Regions from separate parts of the Sphingobacterium sp. SYP-B4668 genome, predicted to be linked through region 1. Evidence: riboswitches for the same ligand, from Rfam matches in the RefSeq annotation. Region 1 holds a riboswitch; each other region holds the start of a gene.
What was found. Region 1 has a riboswitch for S-adenosylmethionine ahead of OQ289_RS20590 (methylenetetrahydrofolate reductase). Riboswitches for the same ligand answer to the same signal wherever they lie in the genome.

Region 1 (3,283 bases):
AATAAAAAGCTGGTGCCCTATTTTGTCGATCAAATAAAGTACCACACCAATAGTACCGCTTACCTTAATCTTGAAGATGTGGATCATATCGATCAAGCTCAGCCGTTGGTACGGAAGAAGGTATACCTTTCCAATGATAAAATGCCTGAGCGCGACCCCGATGATTTTCGGATGAAGGACCTTGTCGGTTTTTTGGTGGTAGATGAAAAGCATGGCGAGTTGGGCGAAATTACCGAAGTGCAGGATTTACCTCAGCAATTCGTTGCGACTGTCGATTATAATGGCAAAGAACTTATGTTTCCGTTGAATGACGATCTCATTCTTGGGATAGACCCCGAGGAGGAAATTATAGAAGTAGACCTCCCAGATGGATTGGTAGACCTCTATCAAGAATAATAGAAAAAAGCTGCTCTTGTAAAGGCAGCTTTTTCTATTTATATTACGACGAGTAAACGAAGTACGTTTTATTATCGGACCAATTGAATGAAATACCTATCAATCCTCTTATTGGCGTTGCTCCTGAGTTCATGTAATGAATCGGTAAGGCTACCTCCGGGCAATTATCAGATGACATGCGCTTATAAGGAAAATGAATATCTTAACGATAGTAAACATAATAAGGAGAGGGTAGGGTGTAATGTGGCATGTGACCATGAGATTTATCACCGATCTTTTCTATCGTTAAAAGACAATTATTCATTTGTTCTCGGATTGGATGATATTTTATTACATGGAAGCTATGAAATCGACGGTCGTAAGATTAGACTAAAAGATGAGAAGGGTGCCGAGCTCGTTTTGGAAACGAAGAAACAAGGGCAAGATTGTATCCAATTTTTTGCTGTCTTTGATGAGATTTACAGTCAAGTAGTACCCGCCAATGAGCGTCTGTATTTTAATTTTGTACGGGATGAAACTACACCAATTGAGAGCGAAAGTAAATTTTCCTATGCGCTTAATCAATGGAGGATAGCGCCTAGTGAGCAGGAGTCCAAAGCAGCCATCAAAGATCGGCTGTTGAACAACCTCGATTATGTATGTGCCTATGTACAACATGTACTTAATTCTGGTGTCTATCACGGATATAAGATGGATGGTATCCCAACACCACTTGTGTATCAGGAAAATGGAATAGTCCTTCGCGACTGGAAGGAGGTACCCGATACTTGGAAAGCTATCTTTTATGATGAAGGGGATGCCCATCAAGCGTATCAAATGATGTATGAGACCTTTAAGGGCACCTCTGTGAATCGATACAAAAAGTCTGGTCTTTTGGTGGTATTCTATTATCTAAAAGATCTTCGAAATGCAATTGAACAACAGGAGTGATGAAACATAATATCTTGTTTTGACGATTTAATTTTGAGTTGTCGCTTTGATTATCGATATTAGCTCCGCTTATGGAGAAAGGCAGAGGGAATAGACCCGATGAAGCCTTAGCAACCTGTCTGAAGACAAGGTGCTACATTCTACCCCGCCAATCAACGGGAAAGATAAGCCGAAAACACTGTTCCTTGGTGTCTTTCTCTCCGAGCTTTCATATGTTAATTTTTATTATTGTCATCACTATTTGTGGTGCATATAGCTGTTTTTCAGTCTGATAGGTCAATGAGGCAACTCGCTCTGCAGGAATGAGAATGCTGTCTCCATATGAAAAGATAAGTAGGGTAGACAATAATGTCTATAACTGCGTCACTGTTAAAGAAAAAATTATTAGATGAAACCGAGAGATAAATAATGTTGGTGAATAGGACATCATTATTTACTCGAGCTCTCATCAACAGATAAAGAAAAAATTATTAGATGAAACCGAGAGGTAAATAATGTTTGCGAATAGGACAATCATTATTTACTCGAGCTCTCATCAACAGATAAAGAAAAAATTATTAGATGAAACCGAGAGGTAAATAATGTTTGCGAATAGGACAATCATTATTTACTCGAGCTCTCATCAACAGATAAAGAAAAAATTATTAGATGAAAATCGTCGATCACATTAAAAACGCCAAAGGGAAAACGCTTTTTTCTTTCGAATTGTTGCCGCCAGCGAAGGGGCAGAGTATCCAGAGTATCTATAAGACAATGGACGAACTCATGGAATTCAAACCGCCTTTTATAGATGTGACCTACCATCGAGAAGATTACTTGTATAAAGAGCATGCAGGTGGACTTTTGGAACGGGTAGCTTATCGCAAACGACCAGGTACAGTCGCCATATGTGCAGCCATCATGAATAAGTATAAAGTGGATGCCGTGCCACACTTAATCTGCGGAGGTTTTACCAAAGAGGAGACTGAAAATGCATTGATAGATCTCAATTTCTTAGGTATCGACAACGTATTGGTTCTTCGTGGCGATGCTCGTAGAGGAGATGCTGATTTTATCCCGACAGATGGAGGACACACCTATGCCACAGACTTGCTCGAACAAGTCTTGGATATGAATACCGGTAAATATCTGCATGAGGATATTGTCAATTCAGAAAAAACTGACTTCTGTATAGGCGTGGCAGGTTATCCTGAAAAACATTTTGAAAGTCCTAATTTCAATACAGACTTCAAATTCTTGAAAAAGAAAGTGGAGATGGGAGCCGAGTTTATCGTGACCCAGATGTTTTTCAATGTAGAAAAATACAAAGAATTCGTGACGAAATGCCGGGAGCATGATATACATGTGCCCATTATCCCAGGACTGAAACCGATAACATCCAAAAAACAATTGGTAACATTACCTCGCGTTTTCCATTTGGATATTCCGGAAGAATTGAGCGATGCGATTGCTGACTGTCATACCAATGCTGATGTTCGTCAAGTTGGTCAGGAATGGCTTGTTCAACAATGTAAAGAGCTGATTGACTTTGGAGCACCAGTATTGCATTTTTATACCATGAGTAATCCTGGTCCCACCAAGAAGATTGTGGAACAGTTATTTTAAGGGAAAAGAGGCAGCTGCTTCATAAACCTACAAACGCTTCGCGCTGCTATCGCCTGGTCTGATCAGGGTTCTTCATTCAAGGGGAAAGTCATTAATAGAATAAAAGAAAAGCCTGTTGCAACAGGCTTTTCTTTTGACAAAATTTTATCCTTTTTTGACTTCCTTTGCCCAAGAGTCCTTGAGCGTCACGGTTCTATTAAAGACGAGATTTTCTGTAGTAGACTTGGTATCTAAGGTAAAGTATCCCAATCGTATAAATTGGTAACCCTTTCCTGCTTCAGCTGTTGCCAAGTCTGGTTCCAAATAAGCATTGGAAATGACTTTCAGACTATCGGGGTTGATGGTCGATTTG
Region 2 (3,283 bases), 1.8 Mb from region 1:
AGGACCCACCAATGAGCACGTCAATTTTTTTTATGCCTAGGTAGTTGGCTAATAGTTGGTTGCCTTTTATAATATCCCGTATAGTAAATTGAGGGAAAGCAAGATAATATGGGTGTCTCGTGGCTTCATTTATAGAAAGTGGATTGGTGGACCCATAATGAGAGCCAATGACATTGGCGCATATGATGAAGTGGTCTTTGGGGTTGAAAAAATCGTCTTCACCAAAAAGCCCACTCCACCAATCCAGTACATCCGAACTAGCGGTCAGTGCATGACATACCCACACTACATTGTCTTTTGTTTCATTCAGCTGTCCATAAGTATGATAGGCAATCTCCAAGCCAGTGACCTGTTTGCCATTTTCAAATACAAATGGTTCATTATGCTTATATGTCTTAATACTCATGGATGTAATGTTGTACTCGTCAGCACTGACTTTTGCTTATTTTATTTTTTCGAAAGCTTGTTGCAAATCAGCTTTGATGTCGTCAATATGTTCGATTCCTACAGCCAGTCTTAATGAGCCAGGGTAGACTCCTGCGGCGCGCTGTGCGTCTTCACTCAATTGTTGATGTGTTGTAGCAGATGGATGTATGATTAATGATTTGGTATCTCCAACATTGGCAAGATGGCTAATCAAGGACAAGCTGTCAATAAAGTCATTTGCTTTGTTGGGGTCTCCTTTAATAGTAAATGAAAGTACTGCTCCAAATCCGTTTCTCAGGTATTTTTGGGCATTTGTAAAATGTGGCGAGCTTTTCAGGCCTGGGTAGCTTACTTTTTCTACTTGTGGATGACCTTCCAACCATTGTGCAATCTCCAAGGCATTGTCAACATGGCGTTGTACTCTCAAAGACAAAGTTTCAAGGCCTTGTAGAAGGAGGAAAGAGTTGAATGGAGATAATGCTGGACCGAAGTCTCTAAGTCCTTCAACGCGGGCTCTGATGGCGAATTGAATGTTGCCAAAAGGGCCACCTTCGCCAAAGACATCGGCAAATACCAATCCATGGTAACCTTCTGATGGTTCAGTAAATTGTTTGAATTTTCCATTTCCCCAGTTGTAATTTCCACCATCTATTATGACTCCACCAATGCTTGTACCGTGACCACCGATCCATTTGGTGGCAGATTCTACAACTACGTGTGCACCATGTTCCAATGGCTTGAATAGATAGCCCCCAGCGCCGAAAGTGTTGTCCACGATAAGCGGAAGGTCATATTTATTTGCAATTGCAGCTATTTTTTCAAAATCTGGAATATTGTAACTTGGATTTCCGATTGTTTCAATATAGATGGCCTTGGTCTTGTCGTCAATTAATGCTTCTATGTTTTCCGGTTCGCCGTCTTTCGCAAATCTAGCTTCAATGCCTAACCTTTTAAATGAAACCTTGAACTGATTATATGTGCCTCCGTATAGATTCGAACCTGCAACGAAATTTTCGCCAGCATCTATGATATTGTTGAGCGCTATGAACTGGGCAGCTTGACCAGACGCCACTGCTACTGCAGCTACACCACCTTCCAATGCTGCGATTCGTTTTTCAAACACATCAGTGGTGGGATTCATGATTCGTGTGTAGATATTTCCAAACTGTTTAAGTGCGAATAGGTTAGCGCCGTGTTCTGCATTTTCAAATACATATGAAGTAGTTTGATAGATAGGCACCGCACGGGCTCCTGTAGTCGGATCTACGACTTGACCTGCATGTACTTGTAAGGTTTCGAATTTGAGGTTTGTATTTTCTGACATGTTCTCTAGCTTTAAGTTTTATTAATTTGTTGTTGATAAATGGATATGTTCGATACTCCTTCTTATAGGGAGCAAGGCATAGTACTATAATGGGGGTGATAAGGGTATTTCCTTAACAGCACATCATAGCAGACATTCGCATTCGGGTGTGGGGCTCCACGGAACGCAATGATGCATTTTTGGTATCCTGCTTAGCGGATATTCTTGTTGATGTGTACTTGTTAAATGTAATTGTAATGATCATAGCTTTTTTTATTTATATTCTCCAAAGCAACATCGCTTTGGACAGGATTTGGCACCTTTTCAAACTTTTTTTGAAGGTTGCCAGTGGGTCATTGAGCCAGTCTCTCGCCACTTCTTTATAAATCAAAACCCTACGATAAAGAGAGGTTGTGATTAGGTGTCTTTCTCGAAGACCTTACAAATATATCTTTTGATTTTTAGTTTCGCAAATAAATAAGGTAAAAAAATATCCCAAAAACCTATAACTAAGCTTTATATCAATCCTTAAAGTCGTATTAGAGCGGTCTGTTAGTCTTTGGAAAGGTGTGTAGTGCGGAAAAGTGTTTGCCGCAGCTTAGACCAATTTAGGTTCTTTATAGGTGTATACGTTATAAGGGTACATCCATTTGACCAAGTATTTAGCGATTATACTGACGATGGCCAATGGTATGAATAAGATATATCCTCCTGGCGCGATACTGCAGATGAGAAAAATTGATGTCAATGGCGCATGTATGGCTGCTGACAGTGTTGCTGCGGCTCCAAAGAGCGCAAAGTTGAGTACGATCAGCTCGGTGCCCAAATAAGCATTGCACACTAGTGCGAATAAAATGCCAAGAAAGGCTCCTGCGACTATACTAGGGGCGAATACACCTCCATCTCCTCCTGCGCCCAATGTAAGTGAGGCTGCCAAGGGTTTTAGAATGACCAATAATAAAAGTGTAATACCAAAAGGAATGGATAGGGTCTCTTTTAGCCCCTGTTCAATTACTTGTTGTAAGCCGTGATAGCTATCTCCATACAAATACGGAAAAGCAAAAATCATAAGGCCCAAAGATAAAGCTCCAAGATTTACCCGGATAAAATTGTTCTCGATACCATTAAATACTTTTTTGATATGGATAACAATTTTGGTGAAGTATAAAGCCAATATTGCGGCCAATAGACTGAGACCTATCACATAAGGTAAAGCAGTCCAATGCCAGGTTTGAACGGTGAAAGGTAATAGTTTTTGACCCGCTATAAAATATCCAAAAAGGGTGGCCATTAGTACCGAACTCGTGCAGCTGATTAATATAGGTCTGCTGACTCGGCGAGCAATCACCTCAATGGCAAACAACCAACCTGCAATAGGGCTGCCAAACAACGTGGCGACTCCAGCCGCCACACCTGCGCAAATTAGTTCATTTTTATAAGCAAAGGCTATTTTCCCCTTTTTATAGACGATATTTCCGACGGTAGCAGTGGCTACTACGGTAGACACCTCTATTCCCGTTGATCCACCAAATATTACGGTTAAAAAGCCATTGA
Region 3 (3,283 bases), 1.0 Mb from region 1:
ATTTCTTTTCCAAATAAAAAGAATATCATCATGGACAACATGGGCTATCTTTTCTTTCCAATGGGCGCATTATTAGTTCTTTTGATTGGTTGTTTTGCCTATACGCTGACCACTATTTATCGACAAAAGAAAATATCAGAGATGAAAACTGACTTCATCAACAACATGACGCACGAATTTAAGACGCCTGTTGCGACTATCATGATTGCGAGCGAATCGCTACGTGACCCCGAAATCATAACCGACCAAAAAAGGGTAAATAGACTTGCAAATATCATATATGACGAAAATATCAGATTAGGTGACCATATCGAACGAGTGCTCAACATCGCTAGATTAGAAAAAGAAAACCTTAAAATTGACCGCATCGACGTGCGTATAAATGAACTCACTAATGCTGTACTGGACAGTATGAATTTACAGCTTCAGAAATCAAAAGGTACGTTAGAAGTATATTTAGAAGCGAAGGAAGATACCGTCATTGGAGACGAACTCCACCTTTCCAACGTACTATTCAACTTGGTAGACAATGCCATCAAATACAGTCGCCATGCGCCACACATCGTAGTGAAAACTCATAACCACAAAAATACAATTGTCATCTCTGTTGCTGACAACGGTATTGGCATGACCCGAGAACAACAACAAAAGATATTTGACCAATTCTATCGCATTCCGACAGGCAACATTCACAATGTAAAGGGTTTTGGCCTAGGCTTGAGTTATGTAAATGACATAATCAAACGATTAGACGGACGTATACAGGTAAAAAGTGAGAAAGATAAAGGCACACATTTTGATGTAACATTGCCGCTAAAGGGTTACAAACTATAACTAACGCGGATGAATTTCCATCTGCAATTGTCCAATGAACAAATACGCGAATTATGCAAAAAATATTATTAGCGGAAGACGATCCAAACTTAGGGGAATTATTAAAGGACTATCTTGAATTAAAAAGCAAGTTTGATGTCACGCTATGCCAGGATGGAGAGGAAGCGCTCACCGCCTTTCATAAGGATGAATACGACCTCTGCATACTAGATGTGATGATGCCTAAAAAAGATGGGTTCACACTTGGTAAGGACATCCGTAAAACCAACACCACTGTCCCGATTATTTATGCTACCGCCAAAGGCATGATGGAGGATAAAACTCAAGCATTTGAACTTGGTGGGGACGATTATATCACCAAACCCTTTCGAGTAGAAGAACTCTTGTTACGCATACACGCTCTTTTAAAAAGAAGCTCCCGTGAAAAAGATGAGGAAGTCGCAGACAAGTTTGAAATTGGCGATTACTTCTTTGACTACACCAGTCAGCAAATTTCTTACAAAGGCCAACAGCAAAAACTCTCCACAAAAGAAGCTGAGCTGCTCCGACTCCTGTGCCTCAAAAAGAATGATGTCCTGACCCGGGAGGAGGCGTTACTAAAGATCTGGCATGACGACAACTATTTTACAGGTAGAAGTATGGACGTTTTCCTAAGCAAATTACGAAAATATCTCAAGCAAGATTCAAATGTAGAAATTGTTAATGTACACGGTAAAGGATACAAATTGCTCGTGAGCTAACGCATTAATATAGAATAGAAGGCATACCGAAAGGATTGAAAATGAGTTGGAACCTAGAAGTTCAACCATCAGTTTCAATCCTTTTTTTCTTTTTTATCTGTTCTTTTTTGTAATATCAATTCTTATTCCGATATTAGCGTCGCTTATAGAGAAAGGCCGAGGGAATAGACCCGAAGAAGCCTTAGCAACCTGTCACTTGACAAGGTGCTAAATTCTACCCCCCTTCATGGAAGAGGGAAAGATAAGCCGAAGTCACTACATCTGGTGTCCTTCCTCTTTAGCAATAAATAATTTAGATAACAATTAATAAGGAAATAGTATGTTAATTACAAACAACTTAGGTTACCCAAGAGTGGGACCTTTCCGCGAATTGAAGAAAGCTAACGAGGCATATTGGGCTAAGAAGATTTCTGCGGAAGAATTATTACAGGCAGCTAAAGAAATCCGTGAAGCAAATTGGAAAACTCAGAAAGATGCGGGCATCGATTTGATTCCTTCCAATGATTTTTCATTCTATGATCAAGTATTAGACCTTTCATTGACAGTTGGTGCTATTCCAGCTCGATACAATACCTTATTAAGCAAAGTAGACAACAACTATAGCTTAGATCTTTATTTTGCTATGGCGCGGGGTTTCCAACAAGATGGAATCGACGTCACAGCTTCTGAAATGACAAAATGGTTTGACACGAATTACCATTACATGGTTCCTGAATTCACTAAAGGTCAAACATTCAAGTTAACTTCTGAAAAGTTTCTAAACGAATACAACGAGGCTAAGACAGCTGGCATTGAAACAAAGCCGGTCATCATTGGTCCAATCACTTACCTTTTAATCGGTAAAGAAAAAGAAACAGGTTTTGACCGTATCGATCTAATCGAAAACTTATTACCCGTTTACGAGCAAATTCTTTCGAAATTAGCCGCAGCTGGTGCTAAATATATCCAGATAGATGAACCTTATTTGGCTTTAGACATAGATGCAAAAGTAAAAGCTTTATACACTTCAGTATTCGAAAGATTAAGTGCAGCAGCAGGTAATGCTAAACTCATCGCTACAACATATTTTGAAGCTTTAAAGGACAATGAAGATTTAGCGCTAGGGCTTCCAGTACACGCTTTACACCTAGATTTAGTTCGCGGGGAAAATCAACTCGACACTGTGCTACCAAAAGTACCGGCGTCATTGACTCTCTCCTTGGGCGTGGTGGAAGGTCGTAACATTTGGAAAAATGATTACGAAAAATCGTTAACAAAACTCCAACAAGCTATAGCTGCTTTAGGCGCAGACAGAGTATGGGTAGGTACGTCATCGTCATTACTGCACGTTCCATTTGACCTGGACAGCGAGAAAAACGAAGAAACACTTCCTGCTGAGGTTAAAAATTGGTTAGCATTTGCTAAGCAAAAATTAGCAGAAGTAAAAGACCTATCTATCTTGGCTGATGGCGAAGTAGATGCAAATACTGCAGAGCGCTTTGCGGCGAATAAAGCTGCTGCTGAAAGCCGTCGTACCTCTCCCCTTATCCACAAACCAGAAGTAAAAAATCGGGTAAGCAACATCACGGATGAGGATGCTAAACGTACATCGGCATTTGCAACACGTAAACTCGCTCAACAAGCAAAATTTAGTCTCCCTGCTTTCGCTACTACTACTATCGGTTCATTCCCGCAAACCAAAGACGTTCGTAAATGGAGAGCAGATTTGA

Region 2: linked by a shared signal. The riboswitch ahead of OQ289_RS06200 (O-acetylhomoserine aminocarboxypropyltransferase/cysteine synthase family protein) and the one ahead of OQ289_RS20590 (methylenetetrahydrofolate reductase) in region 1 are both predicted to bind S-adenosylmethionine.
Region 3: linked by a shared signal. The riboswitch ahead of metE (5-methyltetrahydropteroyltriglutamate--homocysteine S-methyltransferase) and the one ahead of OQ289_RS20590 (methylenetetrahydrofolate reductase) in region 1 are both predicted to bind S-adenosylmethionine.

The regions. Positions count from the first base shown of each region.
Region 1 covers NZ_CP115483.1:5,050,643-5,053,925, reverse strand. The annotation lists gene rimM (ribosome maturation factor RimM) at 1-396, shown strand, start outside; gene OQ289_RS20595 (hypothetical protein) at 484-1,326, shown strand; SAM riboswitch class I at 1,393-1,497, shown strand; gene OQ289_RS20590 (methylenetetrahydrofolate reductase) at 1,975-2,931, shown strand; gene OQ289_RS20585 (glutamine--tRNA ligase/YqeY domain fusion protein) at 3,076-3,283, opposite strand, start outside.
Region 2 covers NZ_CP115483.1:1,430,505-1,433,787, forward strand. The annotation lists gene OQ289_RS06195 (homoserine O-acetyltransferase family protein) at 1-406, opposite strand, end outside; gene OQ289_RS06200 (O-acetylhomoserine aminocarboxypropyltransferase/cysteine synthase family protein) at 443-1,750, opposite strand; SAM riboswitch class I at 2,004-2,118, opposite strand; gene OQ289_RS06205 (chloride channel protein) at 2,328-3,283, opposite strand, start outside.
Region 3 covers NZ_CP115483.1:667,292-670,574, reverse strand. The annotation lists gene OQ289_RS02825 (sensor histidine kinase) at 1-834, shown strand, start outside; gene OQ289_RS02820 (response regulator transcription factor) at 888-1,574, shown strand; SAM riboswitch class I at 1,715-1,822, shown strand; gene metE (5-methyltetrahydropteroyltriglutamate--homocysteine S-methyltransferase) at 1,894-3,283, shown strand, end outside.